3 regions of the Streptomyces sp. NPDC045678 genome follow, and region 1 is predicted to be linked to each of the others. Evidence: riboswitches for the same ligand, from Rfam matches in the RefSeq annotation. Region 1 holds a riboswitch; each other region holds the start of a gene.
The links. Region 1 has a riboswitch for S-adenosylmethionine ahead of AC07DO_RS38640 (hypothetical protein). Riboswitches for the same ligand answer to the same signal wherever they lie in the genome.
Positions count from the first base shown of each region.

Region 2: another riboswitch for S-adenosylmethionine. It lies ahead of thrC (threonine synthase); the one in region 1 lies ahead of AC07DO_RS38640 (hypothetical protein).
Region 3: another riboswitch for S-adenosylmethionine. It lies ahead of AC07DO_RS04850 (aminotransferase class V-fold PLP-dependent enzyme); the one in region 1 lies ahead of AC07DO_RS38640 (hypothetical protein).

Region 1 is NZ_JBWKJS010000016.1:13,954-24,406, forward strand. Features, by position in the region: gene AC07DO_RS38605 (ROK family transcriptional regulator) at 1-860, shown strand, start outside; gene AC07DO_RS38610 (ABC transporter substrate-binding protein) at 927-2,183, shown strand; gene AC07DO_RS38615 (carbohydrate ABC transporter permease) at 2,180-3,127, shown strand; gene AC07DO_RS38620 (carbohydrate ABC transporter permease) at 3,120-3,983, shown strand; gene AC07DO_RS38625 (Gfo/Idh/MocA family protein) at 4,022-5,128, shown strand; gene AC07DO_RS38630 (Gfo/Idh/MocA family protein) at 5,125-6,144, shown strand; gene AC07DO_RS38635 (radical SAM protein) at 6,277-7,635, shown strand; SAM riboswitch class IV at 7,658-7,767, shown strand; gene AC07DO_RS38640 (hypothetical protein) at 7,812-8,105, shown strand; gene AC07DO_RS38645 (SDR family oxidoreductase) at 8,205-8,933, shown strand; gene AC07DO_RS38650 (GNAT family N-acetyltransferase) at 8,967-9,521, shown strand; gene AC07DO_RS38655 (DUF3253 domain-containing protein) at 9,562-9,834, shown strand; gene AC07DO_RS38660 (FG-GAP and VCBS repeat-containing protein) at 9,948-10,453, shown strand, end outside.
Region 2 is NZ_JBWKJS010000005.1:497,317-507,769, reverse strand. Features, by position in the region: gene AC07DO_RS20355 (alpha,alpha-trehalose-phosphate synthase (UDP-forming)) at 1-1,180, opposite strand, end outside; gene AC07DO_RS20350 (hypothetical protein) at 1,279-1,677, opposite strand; gene AC07DO_RS20345 (glucosyl-3-phosphoglycerate synthase) at 1,730-2,674, opposite strand; SAM riboswitch class I at 2,844-2,991, shown strand; gene thrC (threonine synthase) at 3,009-4,304, shown strand; gene AC07DO_RS20335 (MoaD/ThiS family protein) at 4,422-4,697, shown strand; gene AC07DO_RS20330 (cold-shock protein) at 5,116-5,319, shown strand; gene groL (chaperonin GroEL) at 5,676-7,301, shown strand; gene AC07DO_RS20320 (esterase/lipase family protein) at 7,431-8,711, opposite strand; gene AC07DO_RS20315 (LysR family transcriptional regulator) at 9,650-10,453, shown strand, end outside.
Region 3 is NZ_JBWKJS010000001.1:1,101,692-1,112,144, reverse strand. Features, by position in the region: gene AC07DO_RS04895 (C40 family peptidase) at 35-1,063, opposite strand; gene AC07DO_RS04890 (C40 family peptidase) at 1,305-2,336, opposite strand; gene AC07DO_RS04885 (NYN domain-containing protein) at 2,626-3,975, opposite strand; gene AC07DO_RS04880 (hypothetical protein) at 4,010-4,249, opposite strand; gene AC07DO_RS04875 (rhomboid family intramembrane serine protease) at 4,383-5,120, shown strand; gene AC07DO_RS04870 (Lrp/AsnC family transcriptional regulator) at 5,117-5,398, shown strand; gene AC07DO_RS04865 (small hydrophilic protein) at 5,489-5,707, shown strand; partial or broken gene AC07DO_RS04860 (SLC13 family permease) at 5,695-5,920, shown strand; partial or broken gene AC07DO_RS04855 (glycerate kinase) at 5,912-6,258, shown strand; gene AC07DO_RS04850 (aminotransferase class V-fold PLP-dependent enzyme) at 6,284-7,663, opposite strand; SAM riboswitch class IV at 7,853-7,970, opposite strand; gene trpD (anthranilate phosphoribosyltransferase) at 8,093-9,157, opposite strand; gene qcrB (cytochrome bc1 complex cytochrome b subunit) at 9,328-10,453, opposite strand, start outside.

The DNA.
Region 1 (10,453 bases):
TGCACAAAATGGTGCTGCTCCTCGCCGACCTGGGCGGCACCGTCCTGGCCGCCCACCGCAGCGACATCGACCCGGAGCTCGGCGGCAGCGCCCGCCTCGACCTGCTGCGCCACGGCACGGAGACGTTCCTCGACACCCACGTCCCGGGCCGCGCCGCCGTCCTCGCCCGCTGCGTGGGCGTGCCGGGCGTCGTCGACAAGGGCGGCGTCGTCACCTCCGTGGTGGTGCCCGAGTGGTCCGGCGTCGACCTCGGACGGCTGCTCCGGGACGGCGAACCGGGCCACACCCTCGTCGAGAACGACGTGAACCTCGCGGTGCTCGCCGAGCGCTGGCAGGGCGCCGCCACCCTCGCGGACGACGTCGTCTGTGTCCTGACCGGGCACCGCGTCTCGTGCAGCCTCACCATCGGCGGGCGGCTGCACCGGGGCAGGCGCGGCGGCGCCGGCGAACTCGGCATGCTGCCCCTGCTCGGCATGAACACCGCGCAGGAGGCCCTGAAGTGGCACGAGGGCCCCGATGGGCGGCGCCCCGGCGAGTCCGAGGTCGCCGCGCTGGCCCGCGCGGCCGACGGCGCGGACCCGCGGGCGCTGGCCGCCGTCGCGGACTTCGCCGACCGCCTCGCCCCGGGCGTCGCGGCGCTCGCCCTCGCCGTCGACCCGGAACTGATCGTGCTGACCGGCGGGGCGACCCCCGTCGGCCACCACCTGGTGCCGCTGCTCGAGGAGCGGCTGCACCCCATGACCCTGCACGTCCCGCGCATCGCCCTGAGCACGCTCGGCGAGCGGGGCGTGGCCATCGGCGCCGTGCGCAAGGCGCTCGACCGGGTGGAGGAGGACCTGCTCGCGGACAAGGCGCCGTAGCGGCAGACAGCCCTGTGCGGGCGGGCCGTGGGGCGTCCGGCGACTCATCGGGAGGCGAAGGCGCACATGCGCAGAAGGACTCTGCTCGGCGGGGCGGTGGCGGCCCCCTTGCTCGCCGCCTGCTCCGGAGGGGGCGGCGGCACGGACAGCGGTGGCAGGACCACGCTCTCGTACGGGATGTGGGACCCGGCGCAGGTGCCGGGCATGGAGAAGATCATCGCCGCGTTCCAGAAACGGAATCCGCAGATATCCGTGCGGATCCAGCTGACGCCCTGGGCGAGCTACTGGACGACCCTGAAGACGTCCATGCGCGGCGGCACCGCACCCGACGTGTTCTGGATGAACGCCGTCAACTTCCAGCTGTACGCGGCCAACGGCGTCCTCGAACCGCTCTCCGGGCACATCAAGGCGGATGCCACCCCCGTGGACCGCCACCCGAAAGCCCTCGTGAAGCTCTACGCCTACCGCGGCACGCAGTACGCCCTGCCGAAGGACTTCGACACCATCGGCCTCTGGTACAACAAGCAACTCTTCGACAAGGCGGGCATCAGGTACCCGGACGCGAGCTGGACCTGGGACGACGTGCGCGACGCGGCCGCCGAACTCACCGATCCGCGCCGGCGCGTGCACGGCTTCGCCGCCGAGATGGACCGGCAGATCAAGATCTACCCGGCCATCTGCGCGGCCGACGGCTACGTACTGGAGAACGGCCGCTCGGGCTTCGGCGACGAACGGTCCATCGAGGGGATGCGCTTCCTGACCGACATGATCGACCGGGGCTGGTCACCCCCGCAGAGCGCGATGGTCGAGTCCGTCGGGCGCGTGCGCTACTGGTCGGAGAAGGTCGCCATGAACTACGACCTCTCCGCGATGGCCGGCCAGATGTACGCCGTGCCCGCGCTCAAGGACCACGGCGGCATCGCCGTCCTGCCCAAGGGGAAGCGCAGGGCCACCGTCATCCACGGCCTCGCCAACGCCATCTCCGCCAAGAGCGACAAGAAGGCGGCCGCCTGGAAGCTCGTGCACTTCATGGCGGGCCGTGAAGCCGCCGAGATCCAGGCCAAGGCGGGCGTCACCATCTCCTCGTACGAAGGGACGCAGGACGCCTGGCTCAAGTCGATGCCCGAATTCGATCTCGAGCACTTCCTCGAGATGCAGGAGTACGCGGTTCCCTACCCGAGCTCCAAGAACACCGCCGTCTGGGAGAACCTCCAATACCCGCTGCTCGGCGCCGCGTTCAGTGGCAAGGGCGGCATCGAGAGCGCCGCCCGCACGCTGGGCGAACAGATGGACCGGGCCCTGAAGGAGGAACGCGACTCATGAGTGTCTTTCCCGCGACGGCCGCCGCGGAGGCGGCCGGGCGCGGCCGGACATCGACGTCCGGCGCGCGCCCCGGATCCCGCAACCAGCGGTCCGCCTACTGGTTCATCGCACCCCTCGGCCTCGGCTTCGCCGTCTTCTACTTCTGGCCGCTCCTGCAGACCCTGTACTTCAGCTTCACCGAATTCGGGGCGTTCGGCGGCCACACCTTCACAGGCACCGACAACTACCTACGCGTCGTCAAGGACGTCACCGTCTGGCAGGCCCTCGGAAACACGCTCATCTACTGCGTCATCGGGCTGACGGCGCTGCCGATCGCCATCGTCGTCGCATCGCTCCTGAACCGGCGCGGGCTGCGCGGCGTATCGGTCTACCGCGCCCTGTACTTCATCCCGTTCGTGACGCTGCCCGTCGCCGTGGGTCTCGTCTGGAACTGGCTCTACAACGGCGACTTCGGGCTCGTCAACGAAATCCTGAGCTGGTTCGGCGTCGACCGGAACTACTGGGTCTCCGACCCGTCCACCGCCGTCTACGCGATCGGCACGGTGATGGTCTGGTCCACCACCGGCTACTACCTCGTCATCTTCATGGCGGGCGTCAAAGGAATACCGCAGGACTACTACGAAGCCGCGGAACTCGACGGAGCGGGACCGATACGCCGGTTCTTCACCATCACGCTCCCGCTGCTCAGCCCGACCATCTTCTTCGCCTCCGTCATCTGCATGATCAATTCACTGCAGACCTTCGACCTGATCTACATCATGATGGCCGAGAAGAACCCCGCGATCGGCGATACGCAGTCCGTCGTCGGCCTCTTCTACAAATGGGCGTTCATCGAGAACGCGCAGGGCGCCGCCGCCGCGCTCGCCTTCCTGCTGATGCTGGTCATCGCCGCCCTGACGTATCTCCAGTTCCGGATCCAGAAGAGGTGGGTGCACTATGCCTGACACGTCCGGCACACCTGCCGCCCCCACCACCCGAAAGCGCTTCAACTCCGGATCCGTCGCCACCCACGCCGTGCTCTCCCTCGGCGCCCTCGTGATGGTCTTCCCGTTCCTGTGGCAGCTGCTCACCGCCCTCAAGACCCTCGCGGAAACCTCGCAGGTGCCGCCCACGTTCCTGCCCAAGGACTGGAATTGGGCGAGTTTCGAAGAGGTCTTCACCGCGCTGCCGTTCCGCGAGATGCTCACCAACAGCCTGATCAACACCGTCGGGCGCACCCTCGGCCAGCTCGTGTTCTGCTCGCTCGCCGCCTACGCGTTCGCGCGCATGCAATTCCGCGGCCGCAACGTCCTGTTCGCGCTCTTCCTGTCCGTCCTGATGGTGCCGAGCTCCCTGCTCGTCCTGCCGCAGTACGACATCATCCAGTCCCTCGGACTGCTCAACTCCGCGCCCGCGCTCTTCCTGCCCGGCATGTTCAGCGCCTTCGGCACGTTCATGCTCCGCCAGTTCTTCCTCACGCTCCCCAGGGAACTGGAGGAGGCCGCGCGCATCGACGGCGCCGGGTCCTTCCGCATCTTCTGGTCGATCATGCTGCCGCTGATCCGGCCCGCGCTGGCCGCGCTCGCCGTCATCACCGCCATGTGGTCCTGGAACGACCTGCTGTGGCCGCTGATCGTCAACACCGACCCGGAGAAGATGCCGATCAGCGCGGGGCTGACCTCGCTCGAGGGGCAGTACGAGACCAACTACCCGGTGATGATGGCCGGTTCGCTGATCGCCAGCCTGCCGATGCTCGTCGTCTACCTCCTCCTCCAACGGCACTTCGTCCAGAGCGTCGCCCTCTCCGGCTCCAAGAGCTGACCCCGACGGAAAGGCAGCATCCCCCCATGCGAGGCCCCATGCGATCGCTCCACATCGGCCTGCTCGGCGCCGGCGGCATCGCCCGCGCACATCTGCCCGGCTGGCTGGCCCTTGGCGCCCGGGTGAGCGTGTACACCATCGACGGCTCCGCGGAGAAGCTCGCGTCCGAGTACGCCGAGCGCGGGCACGACGTCCGGGCCGTCGACCACCTCGACACCCTCCTCACCGAAGCGAGCGCCGTCGACGTCTGCACCCCCACCCCCACTCACAAGGAGCTCGCCCTCGCCGCCGTCGCCGCGGGCCGCCACGTCGTCTGCGAGAAGCCCCTCGCCCTCACCGCCCGCGACGCCGAGGAGATCGGGGCCGCCGCCGACGCGGCGGGCGTACGGCTGCACCCCGCCCACGTGGTGCGCTACTTCCCCGCGTACGCGGCCCTGCACAAGGCCGTGACCCGCGGCGATCTCGGCGAACTCGCCGTGCTGCGCTTCACGCGCGGCGGCGCGAGGCCCCAGTGGGCACCTTGGTTCGGCGACCCCGGCAAGTCCGGCGGCGTCATCATGGACCTGATGGTGCACGACATCGACATCGCCCGGTGGCTCGCGGGCGACGTGGTCCGTGTGCACGCGCGGACCCGCGGCGTCGAGCACGCCACCGGCACGCCGCCCGAGGTCGTCACCGCGTCGGCCGTGCTCACCCACGCCTCGGGCGCCGTCAGCCACATCAACGGCCTGTGGGGCCTGCCCGACCAGCAGTTCCGCACGACGTTCCGCGTCGCGGGAGCCGACGGCCTCCTGCACCACGACTCCACCGCCGTACCCGGTTTCCGCATCACCGCCCAAGGCGTGCGCGCCGCCAACGAAGGCATCCCCACCAGCCCCATGACCGAGAGCCCCTTCCTCACCGAACTCCGCGAGTTCGCCGCGTCCTGGCAGGACGGCGGGCCCGAACCGAGGGTGAGCACCCGCGACGGCATCGAGGCCGTACGGATCGCCGAGGCCGCCGTGGAATCCAGCCGCACCGGCCGCGTCATCGAAATATCCGAGCCCACCGAGAACACCAAGCCCACCGAGCCCACCAAGCCCACCGAGACCACCAAGAACACCGCGGTCAACGCGGCCACCGGCGCCGAGGAGGCCACGCGATGAAGGTCGCCGTCCTGTCGTTCGCCCACGTCCACGCGGCGTCCTACCTGCGTCTGCTCTCCCGCATGCCGGGCGTCGACGTCCTCGGCAGCGACCCCGACACGGACCTCGCGGCGCCCGGTGAGGTGCGGGGCCGCGCGGTCGCCGACGCGGCGCACGTCGCGTACGCGGACACGTACGACGAAGCCTTCGCCTGGGGCCCCGACGCCGTGATCGTCTGCTCCGAGAACGCACGGCACCGGCCCCTGGTCGAACGTGCCGCGGCACACGGCGTGCCCGTCCTGTGCGAGAAACCCCTCGCCGCCACGGTCGAGGACGGGGAGGCGATGGTCGCCGCCTGCCGGGCCGCGGGAGTGCGGCTCGCGGTCGCCTACCCGGTGCGGTTCAGCCCGGCCTACGCGGCCGTGAAAGCGGCCGTCGCGGCGGGCGACGCGGGCCGGGTCCTCGCCGTGTCCGGCGCGAACAACGGCGCCATGCCGACCCGCGCCCGCCGCTGGTTCGCCGAGCCCGCGCTCTCCGGCGGCGGCGCCCTCATGGACCACACCGTGCACATCGCCGACCTGCTGGACGACCTCTTCGCAGAGGCCAGGCCCGTCGAGGTGTACGCACAGACCAACAACCTCCTGTACGCCGACGAGGTCGCCGCCGAGACCGGCGGCCTGGTCAGCGTCACCTACTCCAACGGCGCCGTGGCCACCATCGACTGCAGCTGGTCGCACCCCCGCTCCCACCACTCGTGGGGCGGCCTGGAACTCACCGTCGTCGGCGAACGGGCCACCCTGGAGATGGACGCCTTCGACCAGAAGGTGCACGGCTTCAGCGAGCGCAGGGGCAGCGGCACCGAGGTGCCCTTCGGCGCCGACCTGGACGAGCTGATGCTGAGGGCGTTCCTGTACGGGGCTGAGGAGGGCGCCATGACGGTCGCGGACGGCGAGGGCGGCCTGCGCACTCTGCGCGTGGTGGAGGCCGGCTACGCGTCGGCCCGCAGCGGCGTCCCTGTCATGCTCGACGGGGACTGAGGGAGCCCCGGACCTCGCAGGATAGACCTGCGGTGGAGACGCACTGAGACCGGAGTCGGATCCGGAACGGATCGGGCGGGTATTAGCGTGGACGGGACAGATCGACCGAACAGGATCCGAGGTGCCCGGCCCATGCCAAGCCGCAGCGAGAGCCGTACCCAGCTCATCGAGTCACTCATGGAGCGGTTCCCGCACGTGCCGCGGGAAGCCGTGATCAAGGAGGATCTGCTGCGCGGCGGCATCGCCTTCGACGAGTCGGCGCTCAGCGACAACGAGAACGGCGAGGTCAAGCCGAAGTCGTACTTCATCTTCTCCTTCGACCACGGCACGCTGCCCGAGCTGGGCGCCGCCGCCCTGCGCCGCCCGCCGGAGGAGATCGTCCTCACCGGCGGCCCGTACGGGCTGCGCCGCACCGTCGTCTCGGTGCGCGTCAACCCGTCCTCGCCCTACCGGGTCGCCGCCGACGACCACGGCGTGCTCGGCCTGTACCTGGACGGGGCGCGGATCTCCGACGTCGGCCTGCCCCCGATGCCGGACTACTACCGGCACACGCTGGAGAACGGCAAGTCGGTGATGGAGGTGGCGCCCACCATTCAATGGGGCTACCTCATCTACCTGACGGTCTTCCGGGTCTGCCAGTACTTCGGCGCCAAGGAGGAGTGCCAGTACTGCGACATCAACCACAACTGGCGCCAGCAGAAGGCGGCGGGCCGCCCCTACACCGGCGTGAAGCCGATGGACGAGGTCCTCGAAGCCCTCGCCATCATCGACAAGTACGACACGAACAAGTCCTCCACCGCGTACACGCTCACCGGCGGCGCCATCACCACGCGGCTCCAGGGCAAGGACGAGGCCGACTTCTACGGGCAGTACGCGAAGGCCATCGAGGAGCGCTTCCCGGGCCGTTGGATCGGCAAGGTCGTCGCCCAGGCGCTGCCCAAGGAGGACGTGCAGCGCTTCCACGACTACGGAGTGCGGATCTACCATCCGAACTACGAGGTCTGGGACCCGTACCTGTTCGAGCGGTACTGCCCCGGCAAGGAGCGGTACGTCGGCCGTGACGAGTGGCACCGCCGCATCCTGGACTCCGCGGAGGTGTTCGGACCGCGCAACGTGATCCCGAACTTCGTCGCGGGCGTCGAGATGGCCGAGCCGTTCGGCTTCAAGACGGTCGACGAGGCCATCGACTCCACCGTCGAGGGCCTGCAGTACTTCATGTCGCGCGGCATCACGCCCCGCTTCACGACCTGGTGCCCGGAGCCCACGACGCCGCTCGGCAAGGCGAACCCGCAGGGCGCGCCGCTGGAGTACCACGTGCGGCTCCTGGAGGCGTACCGCGCGACGATGGAGGCCAACGGCCTCTCCTCGCCGCCCGGCTACGGCCCCGCGGGCCCCGGCAACGCGGTCTTCTCGGTCAGCTCCTTCATGGACAGCCTGCCCGCGGAAGCGGCCGCACCGGAGGACGCGATTACTCCCGCGACGTCCCGCTAGGCGAAGTGTTACGGTCGGGGCGGGTCACGAGTTCCAGTGTCAAGCCCCGGCTCGCTGGACGGCACCCCGCTCCGTCGCGGGTGCCCCGGGTGACGACCCGCCCCGTGCGACGCGCACGGGGAACGGCGGATCACCGGGTCGGCGAAACCCGGGGTCCACGACCTCGGAGGCACCCCATGACGCATTCCCCCGCGCACGACACCCGTGACACCTCGGTCGACGTGCTCCTGTCCTCGTACGACGTCGCGGACGACGGCCGCATCGCTCTCCACGTGCTCGGCCCGACCAGGGGCGTCCCCGCGGCCCTGTGGACGCGCGACCCGCAGCACCTGCGCCGCCTGCTGCGCGAGCACAAGGGCCTCGCCCAGTGGCAGCCCCACCGGAACGTGCTGAAGCTGCGGTGCGACAGGGCCGGCGCGACGCTGGTCGGCGTGGCCGGCGGGACCGGCCACGAGGCCCCTCGCGGCTGACCAAGATCACCGGTTCGTAGGATGACGGCGTGATCCGGGTGCGGGCGATCCCCGCGCCCGGGCGGCGCGACAGTCAGCCACCCAGAGCCGGAGGTCCCCGTGCAGCACCCCGTCACCGTCGTCACCGGCGGAAGCCGCGGTATCGGCGCCGCTGTCAGCGCCCGTCTCGCCGAGGACGGCCACGACGTCGTCATCGGCTACCGCTCCAACGCGGCCGCCGCCGAGAAGGCCGCCGACGCGGTCCGCGCCGCAGGCCGCCGCAGCGTCACCGTCGAGGTCGACACCGCCGACGAGACCGACGTCGACCGCCTCTTCGACGCCGCCGCAGGGCTCGGCCCTGTCACAGGACTGGTCAACAACGCCGGGGTCAGCGGCCCCGTCGGGCTCCTCGCCGACGCCGACGCCGAGGACATGCGCCGGGCGCTCGAAGTGAACGTACTCGGCTATCTGCTCTGCGCCCGGCGCGCGGTACGGGACATGAAGGCCAACGGCGGCGGCGCCATCGTGAACGTCTCGTCGGCCGCCGCCACCCTGGGTGCCCCCGGCGAGTACGTCCACTACGCCGCCGCCAAGGGCGCCGTCGACACCATGACGGTCGGCCTGTCCAAGGAGGTCGCCGGGGACGGCATCCGGGTCAACGCCGTCGCCCCCGGCGTCATCTGGACCGAGTTCCACGCCGACCCCGAGCGTCCCGCCAAGCTCGCCGCGGGCATCCCCCTCGGGCGCTCCGGTCAGCCCTCCGAGATCGCGGCGGCCGTCGCCTGGCTGCTCTCGGACGAAGCCTCGTACGCCACCGGCACCGTGCTGCGGGTCGCGGGCGGACGCTGACGCGTCCCGGTCGGCCGCTCGTACGATGAGCGCATGATCAGTGGAGCGGTCGACCTCGTGCAAGGCGTCCTCATCCGGCCCCTCGCCCTCGACGACGCGGCGGCCCTGGCCCGCGCCTACCGGCGCAACCGCGACCACCTCGGCCCCTGGGAACCGGACCGTCCCGCCGCCTTCTACACCCCGGAGGGGCAGGCCGAGCGGGTCCGTGTGCAGCTCGCGGACGGCCGTGCGGGCCGGTCCGCGCACTGGGTGCTGGTCAGCGGCGCCGAGATCGTCGGCCACGCGGCCGTCTCGAACATCGTGCTCGGCCCGGCCCGCAGCGGAAACCTCGGCTACTGGATCGACGCCGAACACGTGGGCCGCGGTCTCGCCTCCGCCGCCGCGCGGCACGCCTGCGCGGCGGCCGACACCCAACTAGGCCTGCACCGCGTCGAGGCGGGCACCCTGATGCACAACACCGCGTCGCAGCGCGTGCTCAGGAAGTGCGGCTTCGAGGAGTACGGGGTCGCGCCCTCCTTCCTCTACATCAACGGCGCCTGGCGCGACCACCGGCTCTTCCAGAAGATCCTCAACGACCGCCCGCTGTGAGCGAAGGCCGTTCTGTGCTCGCCGGTGCGAGACTGGTCCGGTGACACAGAGCGAGCGGAAGACCGAGCGGCGCCTGGAAGAGACCATCCTGGAGCTGCTGGACCGCCGGGCCCCGGACGCCACGATCTGTCCCTCGGACGCCGCGCGGGCGGCCCACGACGGGGACGACGACGGGTGGCGCGCACTGATGGAGCCCGCCCGGCGCGCGGCCCGGAGCCTGGTCGAGGCCGGCAAGGTGGAGATCACGCAGAGCGGCGAGCGGGTCGACCCGGCGGAAGCCCGCGGCCCCATCCGCATCCGCCGGATCCGGTAGGACTCCGTTCACCCGCTGTGCCGCGCACAACCATCGGCTGTTTCCGCGTGTCTCCGAGGTGAGTCACGTCCGCGTGCACGCCTTTCGACCACGTGCGCGCCCAAGGAGGAACCGTGGGCATCCGCCGACCCGCCCTGTCGACCGCCACCTCGACCGCCGTGGCCGCGGCCCTGATCGGTTCGCTCGGCGTGCCGGTCCTGGCGGGCACCGCGTCCGCGAGGACCGCGTCCGAGAAGGGCGCCGCCGCCACCGTACGAGAGGACTTCGACGGCGACGGCTACCAGGACGTCGCCGTGGCCGCGCCCGGCGCCACCGTCGGCGGGCACGCCTGGGCCGGCTACATCACCCTCAGGTACGGCTCCGCGCACGGCCCCGACCCCGCCCGCACCACGGTCATCGACCAGAACAGCCCCGGCGTGCCCGGCGCCCCCGGCGACAACCAGGGCTTCGGCTACGCGTTGGTCTCCCGCGACCTGGACGGCGACGGCCTGACCGACCTGGCGGTGGTGAGCCGCGAGTACCGGCCCGAGAACAACGTCGGCGGATCGGTGACCGTCCTGTGGGGCCGGAAAACCGGAATCTCCGGCCAGGACGCCGTGCGCCTTCCCGCCCCGGCGAA
Region 2 (10,453 bases), on a different contig from region 1:
CGTCGTCGGAGACGACGGGGACCTCCTTGGCGACGAGGTTCATGCCGTCGCGGATGGGGTTGACCAGGGCCACGTCCGCCATGCGGTAGGCGGCGAGGGAGCGGGCGAAGTCGTCCTTGACGTGCAGGACCACCGGGGTCCAGCCGTCCGTCCCGTACGTGGAGTTGATCTCCGCGGCGAGCCGGGAGACCTCCTCCGTGTAGTCGCGGTAGACCGCCAGGTCCTGCCGGGACGGGTAGGCGAAGGCGACGTGTACGACGCGCTCGCGCCACTCGGGGCGGCTGTCGAGGAGTTCCCGGTAGGCCAGCAGGCCGCGCACGATGTTCTTGGACAGCTCGGTGCGGTCCACCCGCACGATCAGCTTGCGGGCCTCGCCGTCCTGCTCGCCCGCCTGCTCCCGCAGCGTCCGCATCCGCTCCTCGACGTCGTCCCGCCGCGACCGCTCCCGCAGGAAGTCCGCGTCGGCGCCGAGCCCGTGCACCCCGATGCGGGTGCCCGACGTGCCGCCCACGACCCGCACGCAGCAGTCGGTGAACGCGTCGGCCCACCGGCCGGTGAGGAAGCCGAGCCGGTCCGCGCCGAGCATGCCGCGCAGCAGCTGCTCGGCGACGTCGTCCGGCAGCATCCGGAAGTAGTCGGCGGGCGCCCACGGGGTGTGCGAGAAGTGGCCGATGCGCACGTCCTCGCGGAGCTCGCGGAGCATGCCGGGGACCAGCGCGAGGTGGTAGTCCTGCACCATGACGGCCGCCCCGGGCGCCGCCTCGCGGGCCAGCGCCTCGGCGAACGCCCGGTTGTACGTCTCGTACGCCGCCCACTGTGCGCGGAACTCCGGGCCGAAGGCCGGTTCCAGGGGCGTCTGGTACAGCATGTGGTGGACGAACCACAGCACCGAGTTGGCGATGCCGTTGTACGCGTCCGCGTGGATGCGCGCGTCGATGTCCAGCATGCGCACGCCGGGTTCCCCGACGCCGCGCCGCACCGCCTCGCGGTCGCCCTCGCCGAGCGCCGCGCACACCCACAGGGCGTCCGCCTCGTCGCCGATCGCGCTGAGTCCTGAGACCAGTCCGCCGCCGCCGCGCTTCGCGGTGAGCTCACCGTCCTCTCCGACGGTGTACGAGACGGGGCCGCGGTTGGACGCGACGAGGACCTGCGCTGCTGACGGTGCGGACTCGGAGACCATGTGGCAAAACGTAGCCCGTCCCGTAAACCCTCAAACGTACGGAGACCGGACTCCCTGAGAAGGGAATCCGGCCGCCGTGTGCCGCTGGGCCGGGTGGGTCAGTCGCGGCGCCTGCGGGCCGCGACGATCACCAGTACGCCGAGCCCGCAGAGCGCCGCCGCGGCCCCGCCGAGGAGCAGGGTCCGGGAGCTGCCCGTCTCGGCGAGCACGTCGCCGGCGCGCCGGGCCCTGGCGCGGTCGCTGTCCGGCACCTCGGAGGTCTTGGCGTCAACGCTCAGGTCGTTGCGGTACTTGGGGCCGACCGCGCCGTCGTCCTCGCTGAGGAAGCGGGTGTCGGTCCGGCGCTCGACGACCTTCGCGGCCACGACCTTCGCGGCGACGACCTCCGCGGCGACGGGCGCCGCGGTCGCGGTGAGGAACCCGGCGGCGACCGTGGCGGCGGCGAGCGTCAGCACGCCCGCCCGCCGCACGACTCTCAGGGCATCTTCTGCCCACATGCATCTGACCCACATAAAGGGAAATGTAGGCAAAGCGCATGATATTCGGCTGTTACGCCACGCGACGGTGCGCATACTCGGAGATATCGGCCATCGGCGGCCGCTCCTCCGTGTCCACCGGGTGGGTCCTCGGCTCGAACCCGTGCTCCCCGCGGACGAACTGCGTGAGCTCGGGACGTACGAGATGACCGCGCGCCAGCCGCACCTGCGCCGTCCGGTAGATCGCCGCCGCCATCCGCCCGAGCGCCTGCCCGTCCTGGTGCCGGTGCCTGCGCACCCCCACGTCGACCTGCGCCAGCGCGTCCAGACCCACGGTGTGCAGCGCGTCGACGAGCAGGCCGAGCTCCACGCCGTACCCGACGGGGAACGGCAGCCGTTCCAGGAGCGACCTGCGCGCCGCGTACTCGCCGCCCAGCGGCTGCACGAACCCGGCGAGCCGCGGCCAGTGCATGTTCAGGAGCGGCCGCGCCATCAGCTCCGTCACCCGGCCGCCCTGCCCGTCCGCCCCCGCGAGCGGACGGTCGTACATCGCCTTCACGAACGCCACGTCCGGGTCGGTGAGCAGCGGGCCGACTATCCCGGCGACGAAGTCCGCCGAGAACTCCTTCAGGTCCGCGTCGACGAACGCCACGATGTCGCCGCTCGTCGCGAGCAGCGAGCGCCACAGCACCTCGCCCTTGCCCGCGACGGCCGGCAGGCGCGGCAGGATCACGTCGCGGTGGACGACCTTGGCGCCCGCGGCGGCGGCGACCTCCGCCGTACGGTCCTTCGAGCCGGAGTCGACCACCAGGAGCTCGTCGACCAGCGGAACCTTCTCCATCAGCTCGCGGCGGATCTCGGCGACGATCTCACCGACCGTCCCCTCCTCGTCGAGCGCGGGCAGTACGACGCTCACCGACGCGCCGCCCGTCCTTTTGGCGGCGGCCAGCAGGTCCCGCGGGCGGTCGGCGACGGACCAGGAACGCCTGCTCAGCCAGTGCTCGACCTCTTCCAGCACGGTCGTGGTCCTCCCATATGTGATCCATCTCGCGGTTCGGACGACTATCTCAAGGGTCCGGGGCTTCGGTTACAGTCTTGAACAACGCCGGTGGCCATCGCATGTCGGGGTCACCACCGCGTTCTCGGACAAGATCTGAGATTCACAACTGAAACCCATAATCGAATACCGCTCATCCAGAGGGGCAGAGGGATACGGCCCGTTGAAGCCCCGGCAACCACCCAGTCGGTCTCGCGCAGACAAGCGCAGCGAGGCTCCCGGCTGGCGAAGGTGCCAATTCCGTCTCGCGGCGAGATGCGTCGCGAGGAAGATGAGGAGAAAGGGCCTCGCCTCCATGGCTGTGCAGACTGTCGCCACCGAAAGCACCACCTCTTCCGTAGACCTCGGGCCCGCCTCCGGCCTCTCCTGCCGTGAGTGCGGCACCAAGTTCCCGCTCGGCCCGATCTTCGCCTGCGCCGAGTGTTTCGGGCCCCTCGAAGTCGCGTACGACCTGCCGCTCGGCGACCCGGAGGCCCTGCGCAAGCAGATCGAGGCCGGCCCCGCCAACATCTGGCGCTACGCCCCGCTCCTGCCCGTCCCCGCCGACGTGGCCGACAAGCCGAACCTGAACCCCGGCTGGACCAAGCTCGTCAAGGCCGACAACCTCGCCAGGGAACTCGGCGTGCAACAGGGCAAGTTGTTCGTCAAGGACGACTCCGGCAACCCCACGCACTCCTTCAAGGACCGCGTCGTCGCGCAGGCGCTCGAAGCGGCGCGCGCCTTCGGCTTCACCACGCTGTCCTGCTCCTCCACGGGCAACCTCGCCGGCGCGGTGGGCGCCGCCGCGGCCCGCGCCGGCTTCCGGTCCTGCGTGTTCATCCCGCACGACCTGGAGCAGGGCAAGGTCGTCATGGCCGCGGTCTACGGCGGCGAGCTCGTCGGCATCGAGGGCAACTACGACGACGTGAACCGCTTCTGCTCCGAGCTCATCGGCGACCCGCTGGGCGAGGGCTGGGGCTTCGTCAACGTCAACCTGCGGCCGTACTACGGCGAGGGCTCCAAGACCCTGGCGTACGAGATCTGCGAGCAGCTCGGCTGGGAGCTCCCCGACCAGCTGGTCATCCCGATCGCCTCCGGCTCGCAGCTCACGAAGATCGACAAGGGGCTCAAGGAGCTCATCGCCCTCGGCCTCGTCGAGGACAAGCCCTACAAGATCTTCGGCGCGCAGGCGGAAGGGTGCTCGCCGGTGTCGGCGGCGTTCAAGGCGGGCCACGACGTGGTCCGTCCGCAGAAGCCGAACACGATCGCCAAGTCCCTCGCGATCGGCAACCCGGCCGACGGGCCGTACGTGCTGGACATCGCGCGGCGTACGGGCGGTGCGGTGGAGGACGTCGACGACGAGCAGGTCGTCGACGCGATCAAGCTTCTCGCCCGCACGGAAGGGATCTTCGCGGAGACCGCGGGCGGGGTGACGGTGGGCGTCACGAAGAAGCTCGTCGAGGCGGGCCTCATCGACCCGTCCCTCACCACGGTCGTGCTCAACACGGGGGACGGCCTCAAGACGCTCGACGCTGTCGCCGAGACGTCGCAGGCCACCGCCACGATCAAGCCGAGCCTTGAGGCGTTCCGCTCCGCGGGGCTCGCCGGTTAGTCGCCGTAGGGCCCTGTGTCCGCCGCCGGCTGCGGGCCCGTGGTCCGTCCTCGCGCAGTTCCCCGCGCCCCTTCCAGGGGCGCCTCTCTCCGCCCCCGTACTTCTGAGGTGAATCCGATGAGCGTCAACGTCCGTATCCCCACCATTCTCCGCACCTACACCGGCGGCAAGGCCGAGGTCGCCGCTGAGGGGGCGAACCTCGGGGAGGTCATCGCCGACCTGGAGAAGAACCACACCGGCATCGCCGCCCGCGTCCTGGACGACCAGGGCAAGCTGCGCCGCTTCGTCAACGTGTACGTGAACGACGACGACGTCCGTTTTGAGCAGGGTCTGGAGACGGCCACGCCGGACGGCGCGGGCGTCTCGATCATTCCCGCCGTCGCCGGCGGCTGATCTTTTCGCAAGCACCCTGCGTTATCTGAATTGCCCCCTCCGCGAGAGAAACGGAGGGGGCAATTCTGCATGGTTGAGCGCGGTACAGTTGGGAAGCACGCTCCGCCACTCTTGCCGAGCGCATATACGAAGTCGGCCTCTTGCCGACAAGAAGCAGCCAAAGAGCACCGCCCATTTGAACCTTTTGCGGCTTTTGCCTGGCCCGACTTGCCCTGAATTCGGACGGAATCTCCGTATATTACCGATCGGGCGTGCCCAGAATTCTCGTCCGATTGACCTGTTGCAGACGGCAGTTGGACAGATACATTCAGCGGCGGTCGACGCGTTCCGGCGCACACCCCTACCAGTGGGGGGTGAGGTCTGACCCGGGTCCGCGAAGTGCGGTCCTGTGCAAGGGCCAGTAATAGGGGAGTTAGGCATGGCTCAGGGCACCGTCAAGTGGTTCAACGCGGAGAAGGGGTACGGCTTCATCGCGGTCGACGGTGGTGCGGATGTTTTCGTCCACTACAGCGCGATCCAGATGGACGGTTACCGCACCCTTGAAGAAGGTCAGCGAGTCGAGTTCGAGATCTCGCAGGGCCAGAAGGGTCCGCAGGCGGACATGGTCAAGCTCGCCGTCTAGCTCGGCGCGATCGACCACCGAAGCAAGCATCGCGAGGGGCTCGTATCCCAACTGGGATACGAGCCCCTCGTGTGTGCCCGGCCCGACCGGGGTAGGTCCGGGACCGGCCCCCGGGATCCTCCCGGGATCTCCCTGGGTTCCTCCCCGGGATCCATGAGAGGCGCTTGCACTCGCAGGGGTCGAGTGCTAATCATTGGGCTTAGCACTCTCCCAGTGAGAGTGACAGAACTTGGGTCGGGTCGGTGAGGCCCGCAGGCCGGGTGGGGCAAGGAACCACAAGGGCTGCAGGCCGTCCGTCGCGGGCACCAGCACGATCCGTTTTTGCGTTTCCACCCCGTCCGGGAGGACCACTTCACATGGCCAAGATCATCGCGTTCGACGAGGAGGCACGGCGCGGCCTCGAGCGCGGCATGAACCAGCTCGCCGACGCCGTCAAGGTGACCCTGGGCCCCAAGGGTCGCAACGTCGTCCTCGAGAAGAAGTGGGGCGCCCCCACGATCACCAACGATGGTGTGTCCATCGCCAAGGAGATCGAGCTCGAGGACCCGTACGAGAAGATCGGCGCCGAGCTGGTCAAGGAGGTCGCGAAGAAGACGGACGACGTCGCCGGTGACGGCACGACGACCGCGACCGTCCTGGCCCAGGCCCTGGTGCGCGAGGGTCTGCGCAACGTGGCCGCCGGTGCCAACCCGATGGCCCTGAAGCGCGGCATCGAGAAGGCCGTCGAGGCCGTCTCCGGCGCCCTGCTCGAGCAGGCCAAGGACGTCGAGACCAAGGAGCAGATCGCTTCCACGGCCTCCATCTCCGCCGCCGACACCCAGATCGGCGAGCTCATCGCCGAGGCGATGGACAAGGTCGGCAAGGAAGGCGTCATCACCGTCGAGGAGTCCCAGACCTTCGGTCTGGAGCTGGAGCTCACCGAGGGTATGCGCTTCGACAAGGGCTACATCTCGGCGTACTTCGCCACCGACATGGAGCGTATGGAGGCGTCGCTCGACGACCCGTACATCCTGATCGTCAACTCGAAGATCTCGAACGTGAAGGACCTCCTTCCGCTCCTCGAGAAGGTCATGCAGTCCGGCAAGCCGCTGCTGATCATCGCCGAGGACGTCGAGGGCGAGGCCCTGTCGACCCTGGTCGTCAACAAGATCCGTGGCACCTTCAAGTCCGTCGCCGTCAAGGCCCCGGGCTTCGGTGACCGCCGCAAGGCCATGCTCGGCGACATCGCCATCCTCACCGGTGGCACCGTCATCTCCGAGGAGGTCGGCCTCAAGCTGGAGAACGCCGGTCTCGACCTGCTCGGCCGCGCCCGCAAGGTCGTCATCACCAAGGACGAGACGACGATCGTCGACGGTGCCGGTGACAGCGACCAGGTCCAGGGCCGCGTCAACCAGATCCGCGCCGAGATCGAGAACAGCGACTCGGACTACGACCGCGAGAAGCTCCAGGAGCGCCTGGCGAAGCTCGCGGGCGGCGTGGCCGTCATCAAGGCCGGTGCCGCGACCGAGGTCGAGCTCAAGGAGCGCAAGCACCGCATCGAGGACGCCGTCCGCAACGCGAAGGCCGCCGTCGAAGAGGGCATCGTCGCCGGTGGTGGCGTCGCTCTCCTCCAGGCCGCCTCGGTCTTCGAGAAGCTCGACCTGCAGGGTGACGAGGCGACCGGCGCCAACGCCGTGAAGCTCGCCCTGGAGGCCCCGCTCAAGCAGATCGCCGTCAACGGTGGCCTCGAGGGTGGCGTCGTCGTGGAGAAGGTCCGCAACCTCACCGTCGGCCACGGCCTCAACGCCGCGACCGGCGAGTACGTGGACATGATCGCCGAGGGCATCCTCGACCCGGCGAAGGTCACGCGTTCCGCCCTGCAGAACGCCGCGTCCATCGCCGCGCTGTTCCTCACCACCGAGGCCGTCATCGCCGACAAGCCCGAGAAGGCCGGCGCTGCCGCCGCCCCGGGTGGCATGCCGGGCGGTGACATGGACTTCTGATCGACCTCTGGTTGATCACTGTCCTGACGTACCGAGGGCGGCACCCCTTCTCAGGAAGGGGTGCCGCCCTCGGGCGTTTTCCGCGCCGCGGCAGGTGGTTCCCCGCGCTGCGGCAGGCGGGTGGTTCGGTTACGGCAGGCGGTCCAGGATCCAGGTGCAGAGTTCCTCGGTGACCAGGGTGTGGGGCTCGTTCCGGGAGGCGCAGAGGAATTCGTCCAGTTCGCTCTCCTTCTCCGCCGCGGCCGTCACCGGCTCGTACAGCTTCTCGTGCGTGTCGATGTCGCGCAGGGCGATCGCGCTGACCGTCGGCACGAAGCAGTGTTCGCGGATGTCCGCATCGGAGCGGAGGCCGATCAGGGCCGGAATCTTGTTCAGCTCGTCGGCGAGGATGCCGAAGCCTTCCAGGGTGCCGCCCGGCGCCCCGTCGATCTCCGGCAGCCCCGACGTGTTGACGTGCGGCCGACGCAGCGTCACCACCCGCAGCTGCGCGACGAGTTCGTCCTCACCCGCGGACTGCGTGTACAGCCGCGTGCCGGTGATCGCCAGCCCCTTCCCGTGGAACGCCTGCTCACCGGGCCGGATCCCGTTGCTCTCGCCGATGCGCACCCCGTTCGCCACGCCGATCTTCTTGGGCCGCGACGGCCACCTGCCCACCCGGTCCAGCTCGGCGAGGAACGTGCCGCGCTCCTTGTCGGTCTCCGGGGTGTCACCCCACTCGCTGATGTGCTGCCACAGCAGCTGCCGCGCGGCCGGGCTGTTCATCTGGTTCGAGAACGCGGCGTTGAGGCTGCGGATGTAGTGCGCGAACGCCTGCAGCGCTATCGGGATCCACGCGCCGCGGTGCGGGCTGTCGTACGAGAAGTACAGCGCGGTCTGGTGGTCGTTCGCCTGCCCGCCCTCGTGCTCCATCTTCGCCAGCGCGTACCGCGTGACGAGACCGCCCATGCTGAACCCGCCGACGGTCAGGGGGTGGTCGCCCGTGCGGCGCGCGATCGCCTCCAGGATGGCGGCCCTCGCGACCTCCGCGTTCTCCAGGATCGACGCGCTGCGCTCGTCGTACCCGACCAGGACGACGTCGCGCCCGCGGTTGCGCAGCTCGCTCACGAACGCGTACGGGCCGCGCTCCATGATCTCCCACGAGAAGTTGAGGTCGCTCGGCCCCGAGCTGAACCCGTCGCCGATGATCACCGGGCGGGTCAGGCCCTTCTCCTTGTCGGCGAGGTACACCCAGGCGGTGCCGCCGGGCAGCGCCCACTCGTCGTCGGGCGCCGGTGCCTCGGCGGGGGCCTCCCGCGCCTCCCTCGGGCCGGGGGCCAGGGTGATGCGGGCGGCGGCCCCGATCGCCTCGGCGATCTCGCGCTCGTCCAGTTGCTCCAGGTCGGGCTGAGTGGGCTCGTTGGAGTCGGTCATGGAGGTCCCCTCCGGTCGTGTCCGGTCGTGCCGCTTCGATGACGTGGGGTGCCATCATCGGCACGCGCCGTGATCAGGGGTGACGCCTCAGCGCCCTTTCGGACAGCTCGCGTTCGGCCGTTCCCGTACGGGGCTCGGGAAGGGCCGGGGCGGTTGGGCGGGGGTGACCGGGCGGTACGGGGCGGGGGCGCGCCGGGAAGGGTGGCGCGTCGGCCACGCGCGGGCGGGGCGAGGGGCGTCGGCCGCCCGCCCGGCGGGGAAAGTATGTCGCGAAGACGACGCGGGGGCGGTGCGCGCCGTGTCGGTCGGCGTAGTCGGCCACGGTCTCGGGTGCCCGCCGTGCGAGATCCTCGAATTCCCCCTCCATCGTGCCCTGGCGGTGTGCCGTCGGACCGTCGGAGCGGTCATGTGCGCGTCCTTTCCCGGGGGCGGGCTGCGGCTGTGCGTACCGCCGCGGCGTGGGCGCGGACCGCCGTCGGTGGCAGGGACGGTCCGTGGCCGGGGTGCGGTTCGCCGCGAGTGGACCGGGCTGGGCAGCCCGGCTGTGAGCGCACGGAGCACGTCCGGCTCTGTGGCGCCTCGCGCGAACCACGTCGTGACCAGCGGTGCCGCGGGTGATCCAGCGGACACTGCCGCTGCCGCTCACGTCCGGGAGGGGGGTGGGTTGAGGCCCGCCTCCCGGTCCACTGAAAGAGGTCTCGGGGTCCCAGACTTGAGCGCCGGGCGGGGACTTCGAGGGTTGCCGGGTCCGTCGTTGGCGGAAGTGCGGGCCGCCGCAGTATTTGACGCATGCGATTGGTGCGAGGTCGCGGGTGTGTATGACGGGAGCAGGAATAGGGCCTTAGGAATTTCCGATGCCCCGATAGGGATTCCCTTTCGCCCCTTTGTCGAGCGTGTGGAATTCGGCTGTTTATGATGAGCGTCGGAGGTAGCTCGTCATGCGCGTGGAACAGTTGGAATACCTGGCGGCAGTCACACGGCTGGGGTCCTTGCGCCGCGCCGCCGAGGTACTGCACCTGTCACAGCCGGCGCTGAGCCAGACCCTCCGCAACCTGGAGCGCGAACTCGGGGTGGAGCTCCTGGAACGCAAGCGCTCCGGAGCGAAGATCAGCGACCAAGGGCGCGAACTGCTGCCGCACATCGCCGGGGTGCTGGACGCGGTCGACCGGCTGCGCCAGGCCGCCGACGAGCAGTATCAGATGGGCCGCAGGCTGCGGCTTGGCACGGTCAACGCGGCCACGGTCACGTTACTGACGCCGGCCATTCGTGAATTCCGCGCCTCTCACCCCTCCATCGAGGTGGAGGTGGTCGCGGAACGGCATGACGGCATCCAACGGCACCTTGCCGAGGGCGGGTTCGATCTCGGGTTGGTCAGTTACCTCCGAGGCGACGATCTTCCGCCCGGCCTGCACACCACCGAACTGCTGCGCGGGCATCCGGTCGTCTGCGTACGTCCCGACAGCCCCTTGGCCGCACGCAAGGCTGTCTCCATCACCGACTTGCTGGGCGAGCAGTTGATTGTGATGCGTTCCGGTTATGTCATGCATCGCTACATCCACCGGCTTCTGAGTGGCCGTACGTCGTCCTTCTCCTATTCGGCCGACGGTGCCGAGATGTGCAAGCTGATGGTGGCCGAGGGCCTCGGCACGACCGTCCTGCCCGACTACAGCGTGCTCGGCGACCCCTTGGAGCGCAGCGGCGCGATCGCGTGTCGTCCGTTGGCCGACGACTCCACCGAGCTC
Region 3 (10,453 bases), on a different contig from region 1:
CCGATCGTACGGGGCGTGCGCGGTGGACGGCCGGTCAGATCCGCGTCACGGACGACACCGGCATCATGCCGACGGGGTCGTAGCGGACCGGTGCTCCGGGGTAGGGGGCGTGCACCACCTGGCCGTTGCCCATGTACATCCCGATGTGGCTGGCGTCGTCGCGGTAGGCGACCAGGTCACCGGGTTGCGCCTCGGACAGGGACACCTGGCGTCCCGCGTACCGCTGGGCCTGCGAGGTGCGCGGCAGGCCGACCCCGGCCTGGGCGTACGACCACTGCATCAGCCCGGAACAGTCGAATCCGGAGGGTCCGTTGGCGCCCCACACGTAGGGCTTGCCGATCGCGGACCTGGCGGCGGCGATCGCGGCGGCGGCCCGCGAGGAGGACGGGGCGCCGCCGAGCTCCGGGAGGCCGTCGCGCCCGCCGGACCGCGAGGACCTGTCGTAGGCGTCGCGCTCGTCGTCGGACAGCGAGTTGAGGAGCTTCCTGGCCTTGGCGAGCTTGTGCTCGACGGCGCGCTTGTGGCGGGCGACGGTGGTGCGGCTCTTCTCCAGCTCGGCGAGTTTGCGGCCCGCCTCCGCGCGCTGCTGCGCGAGGGTGCGCTGCGCCCGCTGCAGATCGGCCAGTTCGCCCGCCTGGCGGGCGCTGACGCGGTCGAGGACCGAGGCCCGCTCCAGGTAGGCGTCCGGGTCGGAGGAGAGCATCAGGGCCAGCGAGGGGTCGATGCCGCCCGCGCGGTACTGCGCCCCCGCGAGGGCGCCGAGGGCGCCGCGCATCCGGTTGATGCGCTCCTGGCCGCGCGCGACGCTGTCCTTGGCCCGGGCGACCTGCGCGCGCAGCTTGTCGGCGTGCTCGTCGGCCTTGTTGTACGACTCGGTCGCCTGCTCGGCCTGTTCGTAGAGCCGGTCCACCTTGGCGCGCGTGTCGGACGGCTTGTCCTGCGGCGCGGCACCTGCGGGTGCGGCAGCGAGGGCCGCCGCCGCGGTGGCCGCTGCCGCTGAAAGGACGGTCACGCGCGTGCTCCGGTCGAGACCGGGCTGTGCGGGACGGCGATGGAACCCCACGGGACGCCGCTCTCCCTTCCGCTGACGAACCCCCGGGCCGTCCCGGGGAATGCGCGCCGACAGTAGCCGTGCGCGAACGGACGGCCAAAGACCCATACGGGTGCGGAAAGGGCGCGGACAGCCCGACGCCCCGCTTCAGACGCAGGTCATCAACGGGGCGTGGGGTCAGCGGGAGTTGCCGGAATTCGCCCGTTCGGGCGGTGTCGGCAGCGCGTTGACGGCGGGCGTCAACCGTGAGTCGTCAGACGCGGACGCCGAACTGGAAGGTGCCGAGGTACGCCATCGACTCGTAGCGCACCGAGGCGCCGGGGTGCGGGGCGTGCAGCACCTGGCCGTTGCCCGCGTAGAAGCCGACGTGCGCGAGGTTGTTGAAGAACACCAGGTCGCCGGGCTTGAGGTCGCCGCGGCCGATCCGCGTGCCGTCGTTCTGCTGGGTGTACGTGGTCCGGGAGATGTGGACACCGGCCTGCGCGAACCCCCACTGGGTGAGGCCGGAGCAGTCGTAGGAATTGGGGCCGGTGCCACCGGAGACGTAGGGCTTGCCTATCTGGGTGGCGGCGGCAGCCATGGCGGCGGCGCCGCGGCCGGAGGCGGGCGCCTCGTCGCCGAGGTCCACGCGCTTGTCGGCGGCGCGGCTCGCGCGCTTCTGCTCCTTGGCGTCCAGCGCCGCCTTCTCCTTGGCGGTCAGCGTGTTGAGGAGCTTCTGCGCCTCGCCGAGCTTGCCCTGGACTTCCTTCTTCTTCTTGCCGAGCTCCGTACGGGTGTCGGCGAGGTCGTCCAGCTTGCCCGCGGCCTCCTTGCGCTGCTGCGCGAGGTCCCGCTGCTTCTTCTGGATCTTCTTGAGTCCGTCGACCTGCTGGCTGCTCAGCTGGTCGAGGGTGGACGCCTTGTCGAGGTAGTCGTCCGGGTCGGAGGAGAGGAAGAGCTGCAGGGAGGGGTCGATGCCGCCGGAGCGGTACTGGGCGCTGGCCATCGAACCGAGGCCGTCGCGCAGGTCGTTGAGCTCCTCCTGGCCGCGGGCGACCTTGTCCTGGAGGTCGCCGATCTGCTTCTCGAGCTTCTCCTGCTTCTCCTTGGCCCCGTTGTACTTGTCGGTGGCCCGCTCCGCCTCTTCGTAGAGCTTGTCGACCTTGGACTTGACCTCGTCCTTGCTCGGCTTGGGCGCGGCCTGGGCGGCACCCTGCGAGGTGAGGGCCACGGCAGCGGCGGCGGTTGCGGTGAGCACGGTCACGCGGGTGCGGCTCGGCTGCTTGGGTCGACGGTGGGACGCCACGAAGGCGGCTCCTTCTTCCTCCAGCCGCCTACCGAGACCCGGTGGGCGGGTACCGCCGCCGTCACCCCGGATGGGTGATCAACCGAGCGGAGGTTCGAGGTGACATTAGTGACCTCCTTGTGATCAGTTCAAATCACACCATCAAAAAATCGTCCCGAGAGGCCATTCTTTACTCATGACGCACAGTCAGTGATGATCTTCTGACGCTACGTCGCGTGAGGGAGGCCTCAATTCGGGCATAGGGCGCAGGAGTTGCCGAGAACCGCGTAGCCCACCGAAAGCCCCGCTCTCAACCGCGCGAAAGCCTCTTCAGGAGCACCGCCGAAGCCACCGGCCGCGCCCCCGCCTTCGCGATCCCGTCGGCCACCTCGCGGTCGGTCGAGACGACCACCACGGGCCGCCCCGGCGGCTCCGCGCGCACCAGCTGACGGATCAACTCGTCAGCGGTGACGCCCGGCTTGGAGAAGAGCACCCGCACCCCGCGCGGCGGCGCGAGCAGCACGGGCGCCGCCAGCTCCGCGCCGTCGAAGACGCAGGTGACCTCGGCGCCCGACTGCAGGGCGAGCTGCGAGAGCGAACCGAGCAGCCGCAGCCGCTGCTTCTCCAACGGCATGGTCGGATAGCCGGTCTTGGTGACGTTGTAGCCGTCCACGACCAGGTGGGCCTGGGGCAGCGCGAGGAGCTGGTCCAGGATCGCCGGGTCGTTCTCGGAGAGCGCGCGGGCGGCGATGTCCTTGGGCGACATCCGTCCCGGCTCGACGGCGTCCACGGTCTCCGCGGGCCGCACGGAGACCGGCGGCAGGGCGAGCTCGCGCCGCAGCCCCTGCGTCGCTTCCAGGACCGTGTCGAGCAGCAGGCGCACCCGCATGTCCTCGACGCTGCGTCCCTCGCGCGCGGCCCTGCGGCTGGCCTCGAGGGCGGCCTCGGTCTCGCCGAGCCGCGCCTTGAGCCGCCGCGCCTCGCTCTCGGCGGCGGACACCTGCGCCTGCCCCTCGGCGCGCACGGCCTCGACCTCCGCGGTGGCCTTGCGCAGTGCGGCCTCGCCGCGCTTGACGTCGCTGAGCGCGCCGCGCAGTTTGCGGTGCATCGATTCGGCTTCCCTGCGTGCCGATTCGAGCTCGACGCGCAGCCGCTCGGTCTCCGCCCTGGTCTGGCCGCGGGCCGCGACCAGCTCCTCACGGAGCCGCTCGAGCTCCGCCCTGGTCTCGTCGTCGACGCGTTCGGCGTCGGCCCGCTGCGCCTCCTCGCCCGCGGCGGTGACCAGCTTCACCCAGCCGGTCGGCCGCAGCACGTAGGCCGCGGCGGCCACGTCGAGGGGGTCGGCGGCGGGGGGCGGCGAGCCCGAGTCCAGGGCGCCGGCCAGCTCGGGCTGGACCTCCCTGAGGCGTTCGCCGATGCGCTGCCGGAAGAGGGTGTCGTTCTCCACCGCGGCCGCCATGGCGTTGGCCGCGAACTTCGCGCGCCGGGTCGGCGTGAACCGCGCGTACTGCCGCAGCTGCGCGGGCAACTCGGCCAGGGTGAGACCGCCGAAGCCGTCCGAGACGATCTGGACGACCCGCCGACGCACCCCGTCAGGCAGCGGACGGTCGAGCACCTCAGCGGCGCCGTCGTCCGGCTCCCCGCCTGAGCTCTCCACCATCCGTCACCCCACTAGCTGTGCGGGCCCCGCTCCCTCAGGAGTCGGTGCCCGGCCTGTCCACGAGTTCCACCTGATCCACCGCGTTGCACCAGCGGCAGCGCACCGACTCGATGGTCTCACTGACCACCTCGCGTTCCTCGACGTTCGACTCTCCGGCCAGGTCGAGATGGACATACTCGACGACCTTCGAGCTGCGGGTCACGTCAAAACGCGTGAGGTTGCCGCACAGCGTGCAGCGCCACCTGGTGGTGTCCGTCGGCAGGGGGACCGTCATCGTGGCTGCTTTCCGTCGGTGTCCTTGGTGCGTATTGCCCGTAACCCTAAGGCCTGTAAGGGGCACCACGTGGCGGCCTCCACGGCGGCATGGCGGTCTGTGCAGGTAGCGCCCGTTACGTCATGCTCTGTTCATGATCGCCACATGGGGTACGAAGGCGGGCCGACTGCTCAGGGGACAGTCCGCCCCGGTGACGTACGGACTGATCGCCGTCTGCTGCGTGATCTTCGTGATCTCGCCGGTGTCCGGGTTCAACCCCTCGTACGGCAGGGGCAATGAACTGCTCGCCGCGCAGCAGGCCTACTTCGAGCGGTGGGGCGTCGTCCCCGTCGAGCTCTTCAAGGGCGTCCCGCGTGCCGCCCTGGGACCGTTCACCGCTCTGTTCGTCCACGGGAGCTGGCTGCATCTGCTCGGGAACATGCTGTTCCTGTACGTGTTCGGGGCCATGGTCGAGGAACGCATGGGGCACCTCCTGTACGCGTTCTTCTACGTCTGCTGCGGCTACTTCGCCCTGCTCGCCTACGCGGCCGCGCACGCGGGCTCCGACCAGACGCTCGTGGGGGCGTCCGGGGCGATCTCCGCCGTCCTCGGCGCCTTCCTCTATCTCTTCCCTAAGGCGCGCGTCACCAGCCTCTTCCCGTTCCTCTTCTTCCTGCCGCTGCGCTTTCCCGCATGGGTGGTGCTGCCGTTCTGGGTGGCGCTGCAGTGGCTGGCGGCGGGGCAGGGCGGCAAGGGCACCGGGGTGGCCTATCTGGCGCACCTCGTGGGCTTCTCGCTCGGGTTCCTCTTCGCGTGGGGGTGGAGTCTGCGGAGGACTAGAGTGCATGTGAAAGGCAGCGCACCGGCCACCGAGGGAGACAGCCAGCCGTGATCACCGCGATCGTGCTCATCAAGACCAGCGTGGACCGGATTCCGGAGATCGCCGAGTCGATCGCCGCGCTCGACTCGGTCAGCGAGGTCTTCTCCGTGACCGGTACGTACGACCTGATCGCGATGGTGCGCGTGCCGCGCCACGACGACCTGGCGGACGTCATCCCCGGCCGGATCAGCAAGATCCCGGGCGTCGAGGGGACGGACACGCACGTCGCCTTCCGCACGTACTCGCAGCACGACCTCGAAGCCGCCTTCGCGATCGGTCTCGACTCCTGATCACCGGGAGCTCCGGCACGCTCCCCGCATGAGGGTTCCTTCATCCACGCCTCACCCTGGCGGTGCGGTCCGCCGCGCACCCTCGCAGTCATGGCCTTCTCCCGCCGCACGGCCGCCCCGGCCGCGGCCGTCGCGATTCCGCTCGGCACCGCCGCGACCAGCTACGTCCTGACGCACAGCCCCGAGCAGCCCAAGGCCCCGCCCAAGGCGGAGCTGGAGTGCAGCTCGCCGTCCTCGAAGCCGGCCCCATCCGCGGACCCCCTCCGCGCGGCGCCAAGGTCCTCGTCGGCCGGAAGCGACTGGTCGTGATGCCCGCGCTGCTCTTTCCGCCCGTGATCGGGGTCGCGCTCGCCGAGGCGGGGGCGGCGAGACGGCTGGTCTCAGGGCTGCCCCTGGACCTCCCCGCCTGACTGGCTGTGCCTCGTCGCGGTCAGCACGGCCGCGCACCTAGTCCTGCAGTCCCGCTCGGCCCGCTCGTCGGTCCTGGTACCGCTGGTCGTGGCGGCGGCCGTCGGTGCGGGCGCCCTGCACACCCTCGGGGCCAGGCTCCTGGACCTCGACGGAGGGGAACCGCCGCGCGGGGGCCGGGAGTTGACGCTCCTGAACCGCATCGACCCGACCGGCATCGACCCGCGCCTCGCGGACACCGGGATCCGCGTCGCCTGCAACCCCTTCGACGTCCTGTGCGCGGCGTCGCCCGTGCCTTCGGCCCGCAAAAGGGCGCGACACCCACCCAGGTCGGGCACCTCGCCGCCGCCCCGGAGCACTGGGCGCACCTCCTCATCCGGTACCTGCGGGCGCGCGCCGACCTCGTCGTCCCCGCGGAGGGCGCCCTCGACCACCGGGCGCCGCGCGGACGATCGTGCTCGGCTCACGCCTGCCCGCTCAGGCGGCGCCGGTGTCCGGCACGCAACGCCCGTCCTCGGTGCGGTAGCTCCACCGCGCGCCGTCCGCGACCAGTTCCCCGACGGCGCGCACGAAGCGCTCGACGTGCTCGTCGGGAGTGCCCGCGCCGAAGCTCACGCGGATCGCGTTCAGCGACTTCTCGCCGGGCGCGGCCTCGGGGGCGCCGCACTCGCCGGGCTCGTCGGGCTCGCTGTCGAGCAGGGTGCGCACCAGCGGGTGGGCGCAGAACAGGCCGTCGCGTACGCCGATGCCGTACTCGGCGGAGAGCGCGGCGGCGAAGTGCGAGCTGTTCCAGCCGTCCACGACGAAGGAGATGACGCCCACGCGCGGCGCGTCGTCGCCGAAGAGGGAGAGGACCCGCACCTGCGGCACCTCGGCGAGCCCCTCGCGGACCTTCCGGATGAGGTGCTGCTCGCGGGCGACGAGCTCGTCGAAGCCCGCGTCGGTGAGCGCCTTGCAGGCGGAGGCGATGGAGTAGACGCCGATGACGTTCGGGGAGCCTGCCTCGTGGCGGGCGGCGGTGTCGTGCCACTCCACGTCCACGCCGCCGCCCGCTTCCCTGGGGCGTCGCGTCACCTTCCGCGAGGCGCCGCCGCCCGCGAGGTAGGGCTCGGCGTCGCGCAGCCAGTCGGAGCGGCCGGCGAGGACACCGGAGCCGAAGGGCGCGTACAGCTTGTGGCCGGAGAACGCGACCCAGTCGACGTCCAACTCATCGACGGAGACGGGGTGGTGGGGCGCAAGCTGTGCGGCGTCGAGCACGATGCGGGCACCGTGCGCGTGAGCGGCCGCCGCCAGCTCGCGCACCGGCCAGAGCTCACCGGTCACGTTGGAGGCACCGGTGACGCAGACGAGAGCCTGCCCGTAGGGGTCGCGGTCGGCGAGTGCGCGCTCCAGGGTGTGGACGGCCTCGTCGGGGGTGCGCGGCGCGTCGAGGTAGGTGACGCGGGCGTCCCGCCACGGCAGCAGCGAGGCGTGGTGCTCGGTCTCGAAGACGAAGACCTGGCAGTCGGCGGGCAGGGCGGCGGCGAGGAGGTTCAGGGAGTCGGTGGTGGAGCGCGTGAAGACCACCTGGTCGCCCTCGCGGCAGCCGAGGAACTCGGCGACGGTCTTACGGGAGTTCTCGAAGAGGTCGGTCGACAGCTGCGAGAGGTACCCGGCGCCGCGGTGCACGCTGCCGTAGTACGGGGCGTACGCGGCCACGTCGTCCCACACGCGCTGCAGCGCCGGCGCGCTCGCCGCGTAGTCGAGCGCCGCGTAGGTCACCTCACCGCCGGTGACCAGCGGAACGGTGACGTCCCGGCCGAGGACGGCGAGCGGGGCACAGACGGACGAGTCGGCGGCAACAGCGGAAACGGACATGGCGAACTCCCGTAAGAGGCAAGTGAGTTCACTGCGACGACGGCCGGGCCCGAGGCCTGCGGCGGTGCAGTGATGAAGAGAAGAAGGGTGCGCGGAGAGGGGCCGAAGGCCCTAGCACATTCGCTTGCTCACGAGACTGCTCCCTTGAGGACCAGGACCCCAGGGCTGTGACATTCACCGATGTCCAGGGGTCCGCGCTTGCCATACGCCTCGCTGCGTACGGCCTGGTCTTCACCCGGGGCACCCCGCCACGGACGGAGGGTTGCCGGACAGCGGGCCGGGGCCGTAGTCGCTGTCACTCATGACCTGTGCAGCATCCTGCCACACGATCTTCGGCGCGCAAGGCGCAGTCCAGATTCCGGACTGCGCCGTGCGTCACATCGCCGCGCCGAAGGAGGGAACTTCTCAGCGGATTCCTCAGTGGATTCCTCAGCGGTTGCTGGCGGACACCCAGCGCTCCAGGGCCCGCTTCGCGGCCCCCGAGTCGATCGCCTGCGCCGCCTTCGCCATGCCGGCGCCGATCTGCTCCACGAGGGGCTGATCGGTGGGCGTGAGGGCGACCAGGGCCGCCGCCGAGTTCAGCAGCACCGCGTCCCGCACGGGCCCGGTCTCCCCGTCGAGCAGCCGCAGCGCGACCTCCGCGTTGTACGAGGCGTCGGCGCCCCGCAGCGCCTCGACGGGCACCAGGCCGATCCCGACGTCCCGCGGGTCGAACGCCTCCTCGCGCACGGCGCCGTCCCGCACCGTCCAGACCCGCGAGGTGGCGGTCGTCGTCAGCTCGTCGAGCCCGTCGTCGCCGCGGAAGACGAGGGACGAGTGGCCCCGCTCGGCGAAGACCCCGGCCACGATGGGCGCCATCCGCGGGTCGGCGACACCGACCGCCTGGGCGCGCACCTTCGCCGGGTTGGTGAGGGGGCCGAGCAGGTTGAAGACGGTGCGGATGCCGAGCTGGCTGCGGGCGCCGCCCGCGTGGCGCAGCGCGGGGTGGAACTTCACGGCGAAGCAGAAGGTGATGCCCGCCTCCTCGGCGACCTCGACCACCCGCTGAGGGGTGAGGTCCAGGTTGACGCCGAGCTTCTCCAGTACGTCGGAGGCGCCGGACGCGCTGGAGGCGGCGCGGTTGCCGTGCTTGACGACCTTCGCGCCGGTGCCCGCGACGACGATCGCGGACATGGTCGAGATGTTGACGGTCTTGGCGCCGTCGCCGCCGGTACCGACGATGTCGACGGTCGGGCCCGGCACGTCGATGACGTTGGCGTGCGCGTACATGGCGCGTACCAGGCCGGAGATCTCCTCGACGGTCTCGCCCTTGGCCCGTAGGGCGACCACGAACCCCGCGATCTGGGCGTCGGTGGCCTCGCCGCGCATGATGCGGTCCATGGCCCAGGCCGTGTCGTCGGCGCTCTGGTCGCGCCCGTCGAGCAGGCCGTTCAGTACGTCGGGCCAGGAACGGTCCGCCGCGGTGTCGCCTCCTGCGGGGGTCACAGCGCTCATAGCCGCTCCTGGTTTTTTCGTCTGCGTATGGAGGAAACACCCCGCCACGTCGGGGTGGGACGGTGGGACCACCCTATCCAGCCTCCGGGACGGCAAAGAGCCCCGTCCATGCAATGGACGGGGCTCCTGCCGTGGCGACCTTTTGGTCAGAGCTTCAGAGCTTCAGATGATCAGTGGTGGCCGTGGCCGCTCGTGATCTCCTTGTACTCGTCGGGGGTGGGCTTGGGGATCTGGCCCTCTTCCCCGTAGTAGCCCTTGGAGAGCTTCGCCCGGAGCTTCTGCGGACCGGACAGCTTGCGCTCGACACCGTTCTCGTCGACCGCGGGGCCGAGCTCGACCGGCTTGTACTGCTCGTGCGCGGTGAGCGTGTGCAGCTGCTCCTTGCTGAGCGGCTCGTGGACCTCGATGAACTCACCGTGCGGCAGCCGCTTGATGAGACCCGACTCGCGGCCGTGCAGCACCTTGTCCTTGTCGCGCCGCTGCAGACCCAGGCAGATCCGCTTGGTCACGATGAAGGCGATGACCGGTCCGGCGAAGAAGGCGATCCGGACGAACCAGGTGATCGCGTTCAGCGACAGGTGGAAGTGCGTGGCCCACAGGTCGTTGCCACCACCGACCAGCATGACCATGTACGCGGTGATCCAGGCGACACCGAAGGCCGTACGGGTCGGGGCGTTGCGCGGGCGGTCCAGGATGTGGTGCTCGCGCTTGTCGCCGGTGACCCAGGACTCGATGAACGGGTAGACCGCGATGGCCACGAGGACCAGCGGGAAGACCACGACCAGCGGGATGAACACGCCCAGGGCGAGCGTGTGGCCCCAGAGGTTGATCTCCCAGCCGGGCATCACACGGATCAGACCCTCGGCGAAGCCCATGTACCAGTCGGGCTGGGCGCCGGTGGACACCTGGTCCGGGCGGTACGGGCCGATGGCCCAGATCGGGTTGATCGAGGCGATCGCCGCGATGACCGCGATGACACCGAAGACCAGGAAGAAGAAGCCTCCGGCCTTGGCCATGTAGACGGGCAGCAGCGGCATGCCGACGACGTTCTTGTTGCTCTTGCCGGGGCCCGCGAACTGCGTGTGCTTGTGGAAGAAGACCAGGATCAGGTGCGCCACCACGAGGCCGAGCATGATGCCCGGCAACAGCAGGATGTGGACCGAGTAGAACCGCGCCACGAAGTCGCCGCCGGGGAACTCCCCGCCGAACAGGAACATCGAGATGTACGTGCCGACGATCGGCATCGACAGGATGGCGCCCTGCATGAAGCGGACACCGGTTCCCGAGAGCAGGTCG